3 regions of the Pseudomonas sp. WT-JTC genome follow, and region 2 is predicted to be linked to each of the others. Evidence: predicted binding sites of a transcription regulator. Region 2 holds the regulator's gene; each other region holds the start of a gene.
The links. The regulator FliA, encoded in region 2, starts transcription of late flagellar genes. The targets are predictions, from matches to a motif close to CTAAAGTTTNNNNNNNNNNNGCCGNTAA.
Positions count from the first base shown of each region.

Region 1: a site for FliA is predicted at 3,087-3,114, ahead of motA (flagellar motor stator protein MotA). Genes of this name have one in related genera too.
Region 3: a site for FliA is predicted at 2,722-2,749, ahead of AC06G5_RS24635 (flagellar protein MotY). Genes of this name have one in related genera too.

Region 1 covers NZ_CM160042.1:537,652-542,894, forward strand. Annotated here, with positions in the region: gene asd (archaetidylserine decarboxylase) at 1-602, opposite strand, end outside; gene rhdA (thiosulfate sulfurtransferase) at 621-1,436, opposite strand; gene AC06G5_RS02360 (HDOD domain-containing protein) at 1,478-3,016, opposite strand; gene motA (flagellar motor stator protein MotA) at 3,183-4,034, shown strand; gene motB (flagellar motor protein MotB) at 4,038-5,066, shown strand.
Region 2 covers NZ_CM160042.1:1,717,255-1,722,497, reverse strand. Annotated here, with positions in the region: gene AC06G5_RS07730 (chemotaxis protein CheA) at 1-1,650, opposite strand, end outside; gene AC06G5_RS07725 (protein phosphatase CheZ) at 1,702-2,490, opposite strand; gene AC06G5_RS07720 (chemotaxis response regulator CheY) at 2,512-2,883, opposite strand; gene fliA (RNA polymerase sigma factor FliA) at 3,051-3,791, opposite strand; gene fleN (flagellar synthesis regulator FleN) at 3,788-4,618, opposite strand; gene flhF (flagellar biosynthesis GTPase FlhF) at 4,735-5,243, opposite strand, start outside.
Region 3 covers NZ_CM160042.1:5,433,482-5,438,724, forward strand. Annotated here, with positions in the region: gene AC06G5_RS24625 (hypothetical protein) at 1-259, shown strand, start outside; gene AC06G5_RS24630 (argininosuccinate synthase) at 404-1,621, opposite strand; gene AC06G5_RS24635 (flagellar protein MotY) at 1,751-2,656, opposite strand; gene pyrC (dihydroorotase) at 2,816-3,862, shown strand; gene rnt (ribonuclease T) at 3,859-4,536, shown strand; gene AC06G5_RS24650 (peroxiredoxin) at 4,727-5,243, opposite strand, start outside.

The DNA.
Region 1 (5,243 bases), 1.2 Mb from region 2:
ACCAGTACCACGGCCATCGGGCCGCGCTCGGTGTCGAAAATGCACGCCACGCGCTCGTTGCGGGCAAACAATTCCGGAACGTTTTCAGCGGTGGTCTGGTTGACCGAGAACAGGCGACCCGGGATGTAGATCATCTCGCGCAGGGTGCCAGCCAGTGGCATGTGCACGCGGTGATAGTCCTTCGGCGACAGGTAGATGGTCGCGAAGTCGCCACCCATGAACGGCGCAGCATTCGCCGCATCGCCACCGAGCAGTTCCAGCACGCTGAAGCTGTGGCCCTTGGCCTGGAACACACGACCGTGCTCGATCGGGCCGAGCTGGCTGATCGCGCCGTCGGCCGGGCTGAGGATCGCGCCCGGGGTCTCGTCCAGCGGGCGGGCACCGTCTTTCAGTGCGCGGGTGAAGAACGCATTGAAGTGCTCGTAGGCGGTCAGGTCTTCGACCAGCGCCTGGGACATGTCCACCTGGTAACGCTTGGCGAACCAGGCGGTAAAGGCGTTCTTGAACCAGCGCACGCGGCATTCGGCGATGCAGCCGGCCAGTCGCGAGAGCAAGTTGTGAGGCAGCAGGTACTGGCTGACGATAAACAGACGCTTGTTCATTAACTGTCCTTGAAAAACTTAAATCTCTACGGGCGTATCGGGATGGTTGCCCCATTCGCCCCAGGAGCCGGCGTAGCCTTTGACCCGCGGATAACCGAGAGCCTTGGCCACCAGATAGGTGAAGCCGGACCGATGATGGGTCTGGCAGTGGGTAATCACTTCTTTGTCTTTGCTGATCCCGAGTTGTTCGAGGATCTGCGGCATGTCGGTGCGGATGCGCAGGTGGCGCGCCTGATCCATGCCGGCGGTCCATTCGAAATTGACCGCGCCGGGAATGTGCCCGCCCTTGGCTGCCAGGACTTTCTCGCCGGAATATTCCAGCGGCCCGCGTGCGTCCCAGATCGCCAGGTCGGCGGCGCCGAGACGGCTTTGCAGGTATTCGCGGGTGGCGGTGGGTTCGTCGTGCAGGGTCAGTGAAACCGGGCCGCCCACGGGTGGCGGGATCTGGATCGACATGGGCAAACCTTCTGCCAGCCAGGCTGGCAGGCCGCCGTTGACATAGTGGTACTTGCAGTGGCCGATGACATCCAGCAGCCAGATGAAGCGCCCGGCCCAACCGCCACCTTCGTCGTCATACACCACGTAGACCGCATCGGGGTTGTGTCCCAGTTCACCGAACAACGTTTCGAGTGCTGCCTGCGGGGGCATCAGTCCAGGGGCGGGCGCCTGACCCAGTTGCGTGCGTTTGGGATCGACAAAACGCGCGCCGGGAATGTGCCCTTCGGCGTAGCGGGCGGCACTGGTCAAGTCCACCAGAATCAGTTCGCGGGCGTCGAGGCGAGGGAGCAAGTCGCTCGGCTCGATCACCAGCGGCAAGCCAGAGAAGTCAGACATGTGAGGTCTCCAGAGCACAAAAGGGAGGATTGTAGCGCAGCTTATTGGCCTCGGTTACTAAAGCTGTGCAGGGCTTTTTCGATGCATTGTGCGGTTTTGCCGAATGCCTGTACGGAAATTTCCGAAAACGGCCCTCCGCCCTGATCCGCCACGACGATCATGATCACCCGGCCATTGTTGACCAGCGAACGCAGCAGCAGGTGTTCGCCGCTGAACTGCGAACGCAGACCGTTGGGCATCAGGGCCGAGAATTGCGCGTTGTTGGCTGGCGTCAGGCGGACCTGGGCCTGTTGCGCGAGCAGGCGTTGCAATACGTTGCTCTGGCTGACCACGAAATTCAGCCCGGCCGCCTCTTTCGGCAGGCCGGCCGTCTGGTGCACGCGCAGGTTGGCGTGGGTGCGGTCAGCCATCAGGATCATCACCCGACGCATGCCGCAGGCTGCGAGGGCGTCCCGGGCGGCGATGGTCAGGTGCATGGCATTGGTGAAGCGGCTCGGCTCGACCAGCAATTCGGCGCATTGCTTGCGCCATTTCGCCAGTTCTTCGGCGGTGGGTGCCGCGGCCGGCAGCAGTCCGGCGTGGATACGGTTCATGCCCCACGGCCAGATCAGCGATTCGGCGGGGTGCCAGAGATCGGGCATGGCATGCTGGCGCGCGCTGTTGGCGGCTTGCTGATGCAGTTGCTGCTGCACCTCATCCATCGGCATTTGCAGGTAAAGGCTGGTCAGGTACTGCCAGCGCTCACTGTGCGGGCTGTCCCAGGCGTGTTGCGCCGACAGCGCCAGGCCGTTGGCCAGCAATACCGTATTGGCCGGTTGATTGAGCCAGCGGCGCAGGGTCGGGTTGTCATCGAGGCGGTTCTGCTGACGCAATGGATGCTCGCTGTCGCGGGCAATGCGCAGGACCTTCACCAGTTCCCGTTGTTCAGTGAGCAACAGTCGATAGCCTTGCTGTACCCAGATCGGCAAGCGCCAGATCTCCACCAATGCCTGGCCGATGTCCAGCAGGCGTACACCAAACAGTTGCCGCTCGACTTTGCGTGCCGACTCGCCTTTATGGATGACCCGCAGTTCCCAGTCTTCGAGCAGTTCTGGATGGGTCAGCGCCAATGGCCACAGGGGCGAAAGGAACAGCAGGCTACCCCAGTGGATGTCCTGCCACAGGCGCGCCAGGCGACTGGCAAAAAAACCGTTGGCCTGTTGCGTGGCGTGCTGGCTGATCATCTGCAGCTGACGCAAGGCTTTGGGAATGTCGGACTGGGGGTCGGCGGGCAAGCGCGCGAGCAGCTCTTCGGTGCGCTTCAGGCCGAGGCGATTGATCGCGATCTCGAGGTTCTCCGCAGGCTCGGTCATGCTGCCGTGGGAGTGCCGGTTGGCTTCGCGAATCACGCTCAAGGCCAGGGCCGGGCTGCCTTGCATGAGGTCGGCGATGTCGCGCAGCGAGCTGCGATTGTCGCGGATGGCCTTGCAGACAAGGTCGTGGCTGGCTTGCGGGACGGGAAGGCGTACGCCATCGAGCAGCTTGATCCAGCCTTCGAGTGTCGTCGGTTTTGGCGTTGGAACGTTCGTTTCATTAACCATGGTTGGAGGCGATCATCATCAGCATTACCCGGGCCCGGAGTGGGTCAAATTGGCTTTTCGCCTGAACGGGCTTTAGTCTGGCGCAGTTTTGCCGATAAGTAGAAGAAGAGATTTTTTAACTTCCGAATATGACCTTGAACCCGACTCAGTAAGTGCTCTCCTACCTATGGCTAAAATTATCGGCATCATCGTCGTATTCGCGAGCGTGCTCGGCGGATACGTGCTTTCCCACGGCAAGATTGCCGCCCTGATCCAGCCTTTCGAGGTCATGATTATCGGTGGCGCGGCCCTCGGCGCATTCCTGCAGGCCAACCCTGGCCATATGGCGATGCACGTTCTCAAGAAAGCCTTGGGAATGTTCAGTTCACGCTTCAACCACGGGTTCTATCTGGAAGTGCTGGGCCTGATCTACGAGATCCTCAACAAGAGTCGCCGCGAAGGCATGATGGCGATTGAAGGCGATATCGAAGATGCCGCCGCAAGCCCGATTTTCGCCAAGTACCCTACGGTTCTCAAGGATGAGCGCATGACAGCATTTGTCTGCGATTACCTGCGCATCATGTCCTCCGGCAACATGGCTCCCCACGAACTTGAAAACCTGTTCGACATGGAGCTTGCCAGCCTCAAGGAAGACCTGGACCACCCGTCCCATGCAGTGAACGGCATTGCCGACGCCATGCCGGGTTTCGGTATCGTCGCGGCGGTATTGGGTATCGTGGTGACCATGGCTTCGCTGGGTGAAAGCGATCAGAAAATGATTGGCCTGCACGTCGGTGCGGCACTGGTCGGTACCTTCTTCGGTATTCTCGCGGCCTACGGCTTCTTCGGTCCCCTGGCGCATGCCCTGGGTCACGATGCCAAGGAAGAGCTGAACGTCTACGAAGCCATCAAGGCCTCGCTGGTCGCTTCGGCTTCCGGCATGCCGCCATCGCTGGCGGTAGAGTTCGGGCGCAAGGTTCTGTACCCGGCGCACCGTCCTAGCTTCGCGGAGCTGGAACAAGCGGTCCGCGGTCGCTAAACCATGGAGAACAATCAGCCGATAATCATCAAGCGCGTCAAGCGTTACGCCGGCGGGCATCACGGGGGCTCCTGGAAAATCGCCTTCGCCGACTTTGCCACGGCGATGATGGCGTTCTTCCTGGTGCTGTGGCTGCTGTCCACCGCCACCCCGGAACAGAAGATTGCCATCGCCGGTTACTTCAAGGACCCGATCGGCTTTTCCGAAAGCGGTACGCCGTACATCATTGATCTGGGTGGCACGCCGACCCTGGCGCCGGAAAACACCCTCAACCCCGAGGTGAAGTCCCAGCCGCAGCCGGACAAGGTCACCGTCGATACCGATCAGGTCGAAGGCATGGCCGAGCAGGTTGAAAAGGAACGTCTCGAACTGTTGCTGCAAGAACTGCAGAACAAGGTCGAAGAAAACCCGCAGCTGCAGAAATTCAAAGACCAGATCATGTTCGAGATCACCACGGACGGCCTGCGTATCCAGATCGTGGATGCGGAAAACCGTCCGATGTTCGACTCAGGCTCGGCCCGCCTCAAGCCGTATTTCGAAGACATCCTGCTGGCCATGGCCGACACCATCAAGGCGGTGCCGAACAAGATCAGCATCAGCGGTCACACCGATGCCAAGCCCTACACCGGTACCGGTGACTTCGGTAACTGGGAACTCTCGGCCAACCGTGCCAACGCCGCACGGCGTGCGCTGGTGGCGGGCAGTTATCCGGATGCGCAGGTGGCGCGCGTGGTCGGTTACGCCTCGTCGGCGCTGTTCGATCGCGAGCATCCGTTTAACCCGGTGAACCGTCGTATCGACATCGTGGTACTGACCAAGAAAGCCCAGCGTGCGATCGAAGGTTCGCAAGGCGCGGAGTCTGCTCCCGATGCGCCGCAAGGTTCGACTGTTCCGGGAGCCGCACCGGCTGCCCCGGTCGACCCGAACGCGTTGCCGGCGGACAAGGAGCCGTTGCCGGCTCACGAACTGCGCGAGCGCCTGAATCTGTTTGATAACCCGGCACCGAAAACGGGTGAGCCACCCAAGCAGTGACCGACAAAAAAAAGCCGACAGTAATGTCGGCTTTTTTTTGTGTTTTTCACAGATTTGGAGGCCGCTTCCTTGTAGGAGCCGGCTTGCTGGCGATGGCGGCTTCATGGTTGGCGTGATTTTTTGGTGGTGTACATATCCGTTTCTGCGGTAACGGCCACTTAGGGTTCCGCCTTTACG
Region 2 (5,243 bases):
CAGGCGATCGGCCGCATCCTTGTCCATCACGCCGCGCTTGACCGCGATGGAACGCAGGACGTTCGGGTCCATGCCTTTGCCGTCATCGGAGATCGACAGCAGGATGTGATCGCCCTCCTGCTCGGCCGCCAGGATGACTTTGCCGCCACGGGCCTTGCCCGAGGCTTCGCGTTCTTCCGGCGATTCGATGCCGTGGTCGACTGCGTTGCGCACCAAGTGGACCAGCGGGTCGGCCAGGGCCTCGACGAGGTTCTTGTCGAGGTCGGTTTCTTCGCCGACCAACTCCAGGTTGATCTCTTTCTTGAGCTGGCGAGCCAGGTCGCGAACCAGGCGCGGGAAGCGCCCGAAGACTTTCTTGATCGGTTGCATCCGGGTCTTCATGACCGCGGTTTGCAGGTCGGCCGTGACCACGTCGAGGTTCGACACGGCCTTGGACATGGCTTCGTCGCCGCTGTTGAGGCCCAGGCGGACCAGGCGGTTACGTACCAGCACCAGCTCGCCGACCATGTTCATGATCTCGTCGAGACGCGCGGTATCGACACGTACGGTGGTCTCGGCTTCGCTCGCCGGTTTTTCCGCCGGTGGCGCAGCCGGAGTACGGGCTGCAGCAGGTGCAGCAGCGACCGGGGCCGGCGCTTCGGCTTTCGGCTCGGGTGCCTTGGCCACAGGTTTCGGCGCCGCCGCCTTGGCCACCGGTGCCGCAACGGAAGCGTTCGAACCGTTGGCCGTCGCCGCGCTGCCGACTTCGCTGAACTTTCCTTTGCCATGCAGTTCGTCGAGCAGCGATTCGAATTCGTGATCGGTGATCAGGTCGCTACCGGCCGCCGCCGCGCTTGGCACTGCGGCTGCAGGCACCGAAGCGATGGCCGACTCCAGTGCCTCGACGGCAAAGTTACCCTTGCCATGCAACTGATCGAGCAAGGCCTCGAATTCATCGTCGGTAATGTCGGAGCTGTCGCCGGCCGCTTTCGGGGCCTCTGGCGCGACGGGCGCCGGGACCACCGCATCGACGGCGAACTGGCCCTTGCCGTGCAGTTGATCGAGCAACGACTCGAACTCGGCGTCGGTGATTTCGTCGCTGGCCGCGGCATCGCCGACCGGCGCAGAAACAGCTGCCGGCGCCTCGGCCTGAGCCTTGACGGCATTCAGCGAGTCCAGCAGTTGTTCGAATTCATTGTCGGTGATATCGCCGGAATCAGCTTCAGCCACTGGCGCTTCGACCACGGCGGCGACGGGCGCAGTTACTGCCTCGTCAGCCGATTGCGGCTCGGCCAGACGGGCCAGCGCCGCGAGCAGTTCAGGTGTCGCGGCCGTGATCGGGCCGCGCTCGCGGACTTCGCTGAACATGCTGTTCACCGCGTCCAGCGCTTCGAGAACCACGTCCATCAGTTCCGCATCAACGCGACGTTCACCCTTGCGCAGGATGTCGAACACGTTCTCGGCGATGTGGCAGCACTCCACCAGCTCGTTGAGCTGGAGGAAGCCGGCGCCCCCTTTTACAGTGTGAAAACCGCGAAAAATTGCATTGAGCAAATCCGCATCATCCGGACGGCTTTCCAGCTCGACCAGTTGCTCGGACAGTTGCTCTAGAATCTCGCCGGCCTCAACCAGGAAATCCTGAAGGATCTCTTCATCGGCGCCGAAGCTCATTAAGGGTGTGCTCCTAACAGACAGGTCTAAAAACCTAAAATGCCTAAAATTCTAAAACCCCAGGCTGGATAACAAATCGTCCACATCGTCCTGACCGGACACAACGTCTTCTCTTTTATCGGCATGAATCTGCGGACCTTCACCCTGAGAGAGATGTTTTTGTGGATCTTTTTCAGCAAGCATCGCTTCACGGTCATGTTCGATGCCCGCAAAGCGGTCCACCTGACTGGCCATGAGCACGAGCTTGAGCAGGTTGCTTTCAACTTCGGTGACCAACTGGGTCACGCGCTTGATCACTTGCCCTGTGAGGTCCTGGTAATCCTGGGCGAGCAGGATGTCGTTCAGGTTGCCCGACACCGCGCGATTGTCCGTGCCGCTGCGCGCCAGGAACCCGTCGACCCGCCGGGCCAGTTCACGAAACTCCTGCGCCCCGACTTCGCGACGCATGAAACGCCCCCAGTCCGTGCTCAAGGCCTGGGCTTCATCCGCCAGGCCATTGACCAGTGGCGTGGCACTTTCCACCAGATCCATGGTGCGGTTGGCCGCAGCTTCGGTCAGCTTGACCACATACCCCAGACGCTCGGTGGCATCGGTAATCTGCGACACTTCTTCGGCTTGCGGCATGTGCGGGTCAATCTGGAAATTGACGATCGCGCTATGCAGTTCGCGAGTGAGCTTGCCCACTTCCCGATACAGGCCGCGGTCACGGGTCTGGTTGAGCTCATGGATCAATTGCACCGCGTCGCCGAACTTGCCCTTTTCAAGGCTTGCGACCAATTCGACGGCGTGTTTTTTCAGGGTCGATTCGAAATCGCCCAATGAGGTTTCGTTATTGTCCATAGCTCCCCCGTGGCGCACTCATCAACCGATGCGTTCGAAAATCTTCTCGATTTTTTCTTTCAACGCCTGGGCCGTGAAGGGTTTGACCACATAGCCGTTAACGCCGGCCTGGGCCGCTTCGATGATCTGCTCGCGCTTGGCTTCAGCGGTCACCATCAGCACCGGCAGATGCTTGAGCTTTTCATCGGCACGCACGTGGCGCAGCAGATCGATACCGGTCATGCCAGGCATGTTCCAGTCCGTTACCAGAAAGTCGATGCTTCCGCTGTTGAGCACCGGAATGGCGGTAGTGCCATCGTCGGCCTCGACGGTGTTGGTGAACCCAAGGTCACGCAGCAGGTTCTTGATGATCCGCCGCATCGTTGAGAAGTCATCAACGATGAGGATTTTCATGTTCTTGTCCAATTCGACCTCCAAGCAGTCTTAAACGCGCCCAGCACCTGGACGCGCCATTTCAATCAATCCGGCAAAGCACTCAATGACTGTCTGGAGCACAACAGATCGCGACTGGCGCAGTTCAACACCACACCAGCCTCGTTCGCAGTGTCCCCACACTGCCTTCAGCGCGCTCGCCACTCCCCCAAACGCCCCCGCAAACGGGCCGCGCACTGGCTGTGTAACTGGCTGACCCGCGATTCGCTGACCCCCAGGACCTCACCGATTTCCTTGAGGTTCAACTCTTCGTCGTAGTACAGCGCCAACACCAGTCGCTCACGCTCCGGCAAATTGGCAATCGCATCCGCCAGCGCAGCCTGGAAGCGTTCATCTTCCAGATCGCGTGACGGCTCGAGATGAGCACTCGCGCCATCCTCGTGCAGCCCTTCGTGTTCGCCGTCCTGCAACAGATCGTCGAAACTGAATAACCGGCTGCCCAGGGTGTCGTTCAAAATTCCGTAGTAATCGTCGAGACTCAATTGGAGTTCGGCCGCAACCTCGTGATCTTTAGCGTCACGGCCGGTTTTCGCTTCAATCGAGCGAATCGCGTCGCTGACCATGCGCGTATTGCGGTGAACCGAACGTGGCGCCCAGTCCCCCTTGCGCACTTCATCGAGCATGGCGCCGCGGATTCGAATGCCCGCGTACGTCTCGAAACTGGCGCCTTTGCTGGCGTCGTATTTGGTCGACACTTCAAGCAGGCCGATCATCCCGGCCTGGATCAGGTCTTCGACCTGGACACTGGCCGGCAAGCGCGCCAGCAGGTGGTAAGCAATGCGTTTAACCAGCGGCGCGTAACGCTCGATCAGCTCGTACTGCGCATCACGCGCCGATTTCTTGTAGAGGTTGTAACCGCTTGCTGTCATAACACGGGTCCTGCTGTTTGCTGCACGAGGCGCTCGACGAAAAACTCCAGGTGCCCGCGCGGGTTGGCAGGCAGCGGCCAGGTATCGACTTTCTGCGCGATGGCCTTGAACGCCAGCGAGCACTTGGAACGCGGGAAAGCCTCGTAGACGGCGCGCTGTTTCTGCACAGCCTTGCGCACGCTTTCGTCGTAGGGCACAGCGCCGACGTATTGCAGGGCGACGTCGAGGAAGCGATCCGTGACCTTGGTCAACTTGGCGAACAGGTTGCGCCCTTCCTGCGGGCTCTGGGCCATGTTGGCAAGGACGCGGAAGCGGTTCATGCCGTAGTCGCGATTGAGCAACTTGATCAAGGCGTAGGCATCGGTAATCGAGGTCGGCTCGTCACACACCACCAGCAGCACTTCCTGGGCTGCGCGAACGAAACTGACTACCGAGTCACCTATGCCCGCAGCGGTGTCGATCACCAATACGTCGAGGTTGTCACCGATATCACTGAAGGCCTGGATCAGGCCGGCGTGTTGCGCAGGACTCAGATGCACCATGCTCTGAGTGCCGGATGCGGCCGGAACGATACGGATGCCGCCTGGTCCCTGCAGCAGTACGTCGCGCAGTTCGCAGCGGCCCTCGATCACGTCGGCCAGGGTACGTTTGGGTGTCAGGCCCAGCAGAACGTCGACGTTCGCCAGTCCCAGGTCGGCGTCCAACAGCATGACGCGCCGGCCAAGCTCAGCCAGAGCCAGGGACAAGTTCACTGACACATTAGTTTTCCCGACGCCACCTTTGCCGCCGGTCACCGCAATCACCTGTACGGGATGCATGCTGCCCATGTTATTTCTTTACCTTGTCTTGCATAGACGGAGGCCACATTACTGGCTGCGCGTTCGCAATCGGAACAATGCATGGCAGACCATCGATGTAGGTACAAAAACTGTTCATTACTACCTTAGCCAACCTGCTTGGTTTGGCTGTGGTAAATATCAGCGAACATGTCAGCCATGGCTTCTTCGCTGGGTTCTTCCTGCATTTGCACGCTGACGGCGCGACTGACCAACTGATGACGGCGCGGCAGATGCAAATCATCCGGGATCCGCGGGCCATCGGTCAGGTAGGCCACGGGTAACTCATGACTGATGGCCAGGCTCAACACCTCGCCCAGGCTTGCCGTCTCATCCAGTTTAGTCAGGATGCAGCCAGCTAGCCCGCAACGCTTGTAACTGTGGTAAGCGGCCGTTAGAACCTGTTTCTGGCTGGTGGTTGCCAGAACCAGATAATTTTTTGAACGGATGCCGCGACCGGCCAGGCTTTCGAGCTGCATGCGCAGGGCCGGGTCGCTGGCCTGCAGGCCCGCGGTATCGATCAGCACTACGCGCTTGCGCAGCAAGGGTTCCAGCGCCTGCACCAGCGACTGGCCCGGGTCGACGTGGGTCACCGACACGTTGAGAATGCGCCCCA
Region 3 (5,243 bases), 2.9 Mb from region 2:
CGTTGATGCACGCTGGATGAGCAAGGAGATCGAATTTGCAGCGCTGCTGGAAACCATCCAGAGGCCACGGGAAAAGACGACGTACGTGATTCTGTTTGTCACTTGTGCCGTTTCGGAGACTTTGCTGAAAGCCAGTGCGCTTGAACACTCAAGGCAGACCAGGAAACACTGTGCCGCCCTTTATGTTGCCTACAATCTGGACTCGCACAGGTTGACGGTCATTGATCAAGCCGGACAACCGACAAGCAATAACCCGTAGAACAAGAAAAACTATTGGAAGGAGAAAAACAGGAAATCGTCAGCAGCACAAACACCTGACAACGCAGTAACTGGCGTCACCCCATTTTCAGGTGCCTGACCTCGTCCTGGACGAGGTCAGGCTCCCATCACGATGTCAAAGGTCTCAGAACAGCTTCCGGCCTTTGTTCGCCGCAATGCGCATGCGCAGGGCATTGAGCTTGATGAAGCCTGCTGCATCCGCCTGATTGTACGCGCCGCCATCTTCTTCGAAGGTAGCGATGTTGGCGTCGAACAGCGAGTCGTCGGACTTGCGGCCAGTGACGATTACATTGCCCTTGTACAGCTTCAGGCGCACAACGCCGTTCACGTTGACCTGGGACGCATCGATCATCTGCTGCAGCATCAGACGCTCAGGGCTCCACCAGTAGCCGGTGTAGATCAGGCTGGCGTACTTGGGCATCAGCTCGTCCTTGAGGTGAGCCACTTCGCGGTCCAGGGTGATCGATTCGATCGCGCGGTGGGCACGCAGCATGATGGTGCCGCCCGGGGTTTCGTAGCAGCCACGGGACTTCATGCCCACGTAGCGGTTCTCGACGATGTCGAGACGGCCGATACCGTGTTCGCCACCGATACGGTTCAGGGTCGCCAGCACGGTGGCCGGAGTCATTTCGACGCCGTCCAGTGCGACGATGTCGCCGTTGCGGTAGGTCAGTTCCAGGTACTGCGGCTTGTCTGGAGCGTTTTCCGGGGAAACGGTCCAGCGCCACATGTCTTCTTCGTGCTCGGTCCAGGTGTCTTCCAGCACGCCGCCTTCATAGGAGATGTGCAGCAGGTTGGCATCCATGGAGTACGGGGATTTCTTCTTGCCGTGGCGCTCGATCGGGATCGCGTGCTTATCGGCGTAATCCATCAGCTTTTCACGGGACAGCAGGTCCCATTCGCGCCAGGGAGCGATCACTTTCACACCTGGCTTCAAGGCGTAGGCACCGAGTTCGAAACGAACCTGGTCGTTGCCTTTGCCGGTGGCACCATGGGAAATGGCGTCAGCGCCGGTTTCGTTGGCGATTTCGATCAGGCGCTTGGCGATCAGCGGACGAGCGATGGAAGTACCCAGCAGGTACTCGCCTTCGTAAACGGTGTTGGCGCGGAACATCGGGAAAACGAAATCGCGCACGAACTCTTCGCGCAAGTCGTCGATGTAGATCTCTTTGACGCCCATGGCCTGAGCCTTGGCGCGTGCAGGTTCGACCTCTTCGCCCTGACCCAGGTCAGCGGTGAAGGTCACCACTTCACAGTTATAAGTATCCTGCAGCCACTTGAGGATCACCGAAGTGTCCAGGCCGCCGGAATACGCCAGAACGACCTTGTTTACGTCCGCCATGCCATCACTCCACGGGGTTCTACGGAAAGCCGGGAAGTCTACCGCTCATGCAGAATAATTTACAGTGGCGCGACAGCTTATGACGACGAAGCGACAGATTATGTCGAGAGGGCGACGATGACCAAAGAGTCAGGAAGTTGCCGAAGTGGCCGCTTTCGTCGCTTGCGGGGCGACTTGTTCCACAGGCGCTCCACGCTCCAGGCGTACCGCTACCCGTCGGTTCTTCGCGCGGTTGGCGTTGTTGGTATTAGGCGCCAGCGGATAACGTTCGCCATGGAAACGCATGGTGATTTGCGACTCCTGGATGCCATTGGCCTTGAAGAACTCCATGACTGCCAGGGCCCGACGCCGGGACAGGTCGCGGTTGGTCAGGCGGTTGCCGCTGTTGTCGGAGTGCCCGTCGAGCTCGATATGATTGACCGTCGGATCAGCCTTCATGTACTCCAGCATGACCTGCAGCCTGGCCTTCGCGGCGCTGTCGAGCTCGATTCCGCCGCCGGGGAAGCCGACTTCGGATTGTTTCACCTGCTCGAAGTTCTGCGGCAACAGTTTGGCCACGCAGCTTTGGTAATCGGCAAACGCCTTGGTGAACCTGACCGGCAGCAAGCGCACTTCCGACACCCGGCCATCCCCCGAGGAATGGCGAACCACCGGGCTGCGACCGTCCATCAATCCGCTGATCAGGCGTCCGGCCTGAACCTGTGAACTGTTGAACAACACGTTGCCGCTGCCGATTCTCACCGTGCCCAGATTAATATCGTCACGCCCCGGTTGCCACGGTGCCGCAGCGGCCAGCAAGGTCGCCGAACCGCCGCCGATCATCGGGTTGTAGGTTTTCAGACGAAAAGTCGCCTGCTCGCCGGCACGACGCACGAACTCGCCCGAACCGAAGTCGGTTATCGGCTGAGCCAGGCGGCATTCGAACTTGTCACCTTCGACCGTCCACTCAATGCTCTCCAGACGGGTCTGGAAAGTGAGCGCCATCGCGGGAAGGCTGGCAAACACACTGAGCAAGGCTAAATAACGCTGGCGCACGGGAGGCTCCACTGGCTTCTACAACAAAAAGACCGACACACGCATGTCTACGGCATACCTGTTGGATATCGGAAGCTTCCCGTAAAACTTGATAGCGAGTGCCTGCAAGAGTCTTTTCCGGTAGCATTCCCCTGAGTTTGACCCGCCTGGAATCCCCTCATGTCCGACCGCCTGACCCTGCTGCGTCCCGACGACTGGCACATTCATCTTCGCGATGGTGCCGTGTTGACCAATACCGTCGCGGATGTCGCGCGCACCTTTGGTCGCGCCATCATCATGCCCAACCTGGTTCCACCGGTGCGTAACACGGCCGAAGCCGACGGCTATCGCCAGCGGATTCTCGCTGCCCGCCCGGCCGGCAGCCCGTTCGAGCCGCTGATGGTCCTGTACCTGACCGACCGCACCCAGCCTGAAGAAATTCGCGAGGCCAAGGCCAGCGGATTCGTGTACGCCGCCAAGCTGTACCCGGCTGGCGCGACCACCAACTCGGACTCTGGTGTTACCAGCATCGACAAGATTTTCCCTGCACTCGAGGCCATGGCCGAAGTCGGGATGCCGTTGCTGATTCACGGTGAAGTCACCCGTGGCGATGTCGACGTATTCGACCGCGAAAAATTTTTCATCGATGAGCACATGCGTCGTGTGGTCGAGCGTTTCCCGACCCTCAAGGTGGTCTTCGAACACATCACCACCACGGACGCCGTGCAGTTCGTCAACTCGGCTTCGGCCAACGTGGGCGCGACCATCACCGCTCACCACCTGCTGTACAACCGCAACCACATGCTGGTGGGCGGGATTCGGCCGCACTTCTATTGCCTGCCGATCCTCAAGCGCAATATCCACCAGGAAGCCCTGCTCGACGCCGCCACCAGCGGCAGCGAGAAGTTCTTCCTCGGCACCGACTCGGCGCCTCACGCCCAGCACGCCAAGGAAGCGGCCTGCGGCTGCGCCGGTTGCTACACCGCCTTTGCTGCCATCGAGATGTACGCCGAAGCCTTCGAACAGCGCAATGCGCTGGACAAGCTCGAGGCCTTCGCCAGCCTCAACGGCCCTCGGTTCTATGGTCTGCCGGCCAACACCGATCGCATCACCCTGGTCCGTGAAGAATGGACCGCCCCTGCCAGCCTGCCGTTTGGCGAGCTGACCGTTATCCCGCTGCGCGCCGGTGAAAAACTGCGCTGGCGCCTGCTGGAGGAACACGCGTGAGTGAAGAGCATTTCGATGACGAACTGGAAGGCAACGGCGGCGGAGGCGGTTCCCGTCATCCGATGGCCGCACGGTTTCGTGGTTACCTGCCGGTTGTCGTCGACGTAGAAACCGGTGGCTTCAACTCGGCCACCGACGCCCTGCTGGAAATCGCCGCGACCACCATCGCCATGGATGAAAAGGGGTTTGTCTACCCGGATCACACCTACTTCTTCCGAGTCGAGCCGTTCGAAGGCGCGAACATCGAAGCGGCGGCCCTGGAGTTCACCGGAATCAAGCTCGATCACCCGCTGCGCATGGCCGTGAGTGAAGAGTCTGCCCTGAACGATATCTTCCGTGGCGTGCGCAAGGCCCTCAAGGCCAATGGTTGCAAACGGGCGATCCTGGTCGGGCATAACAGCAGCTTCGACCTGGGCTTCCTGAATGCGGCGGTTGCACGCCTGGACATGAAGCGCAATCCGTTCCATCCGTTCTCCAGTTTCGATACCGCAACGCTCGCAGGCCTCGCCTACGGCCAGACTGTGCTGGCCAAGGCGTGCCAGGCAGCGGACATCGACTTCGACGGTCGCGAGGCTCACTCGGCCCGCTATGACACCGAGAAGACGGCAGAGCTGTTCTGCGGCATCGTCAATCGCTGGAAACAAATGGGCGGCTGGGAAGATTTCGACGATTGATTGCGGTCTCTGATACACCTGTAGGAGCGAGCTTGCTCGCGATGGTGGTCAACGATAACGCGGGCTGCCTGGTTCCCCGTGGCGTTCTTGAGTCCATCGCGAGCGAGCTCGCTCCTACAGGAGTTCCAGGTTTATCCCGCGCATAAAAAAACCGGCCTCGATGGCCGGTTTTTTATATCTGGAACGTACCTTACAGAGCGGCAGCGTGCTCGGTCAGGTAAGCCGCAACGCCTTCTGGCGAAGCGTTCATGCCTTTGTCGCCTTTCTTCCAGTTGGCAGGGCAGACTTCGCCGTGTTCTTCGTGGAATTGCAGAGCGTCGACCAGACGCAGCAGCTCTTCCATGTTACGGCCCAGCGGCAGGTCGTTGATGATCTGCGAACGGACAACGCCTTTGTCGTCGATCAGGAACGCGCCACGGAAAGCCACGCCGTCAGCGGACTGAACGTCGTAAGCCTTCATGATTTCCTGCTTGATGTCGGCAGCCATGGTGTAGCGAACTTCGCCGATACCGCCATTGTTGACCGGAGTGTTGCGCCAGGCGTTGTGGGTGAAGTGCGAGTCGATCGACACGGCGACCACTTCAACGTTGCGTGCCTTGAACTCGGACATGCGGTTGTCCAGAGCGATCAGCTCGGACGGGCAAACGAAGGTGAAGTCCAGCGGGTAGAAGAACACCAGGCCGTATTTGCCTTTGATCGCCGAAGAC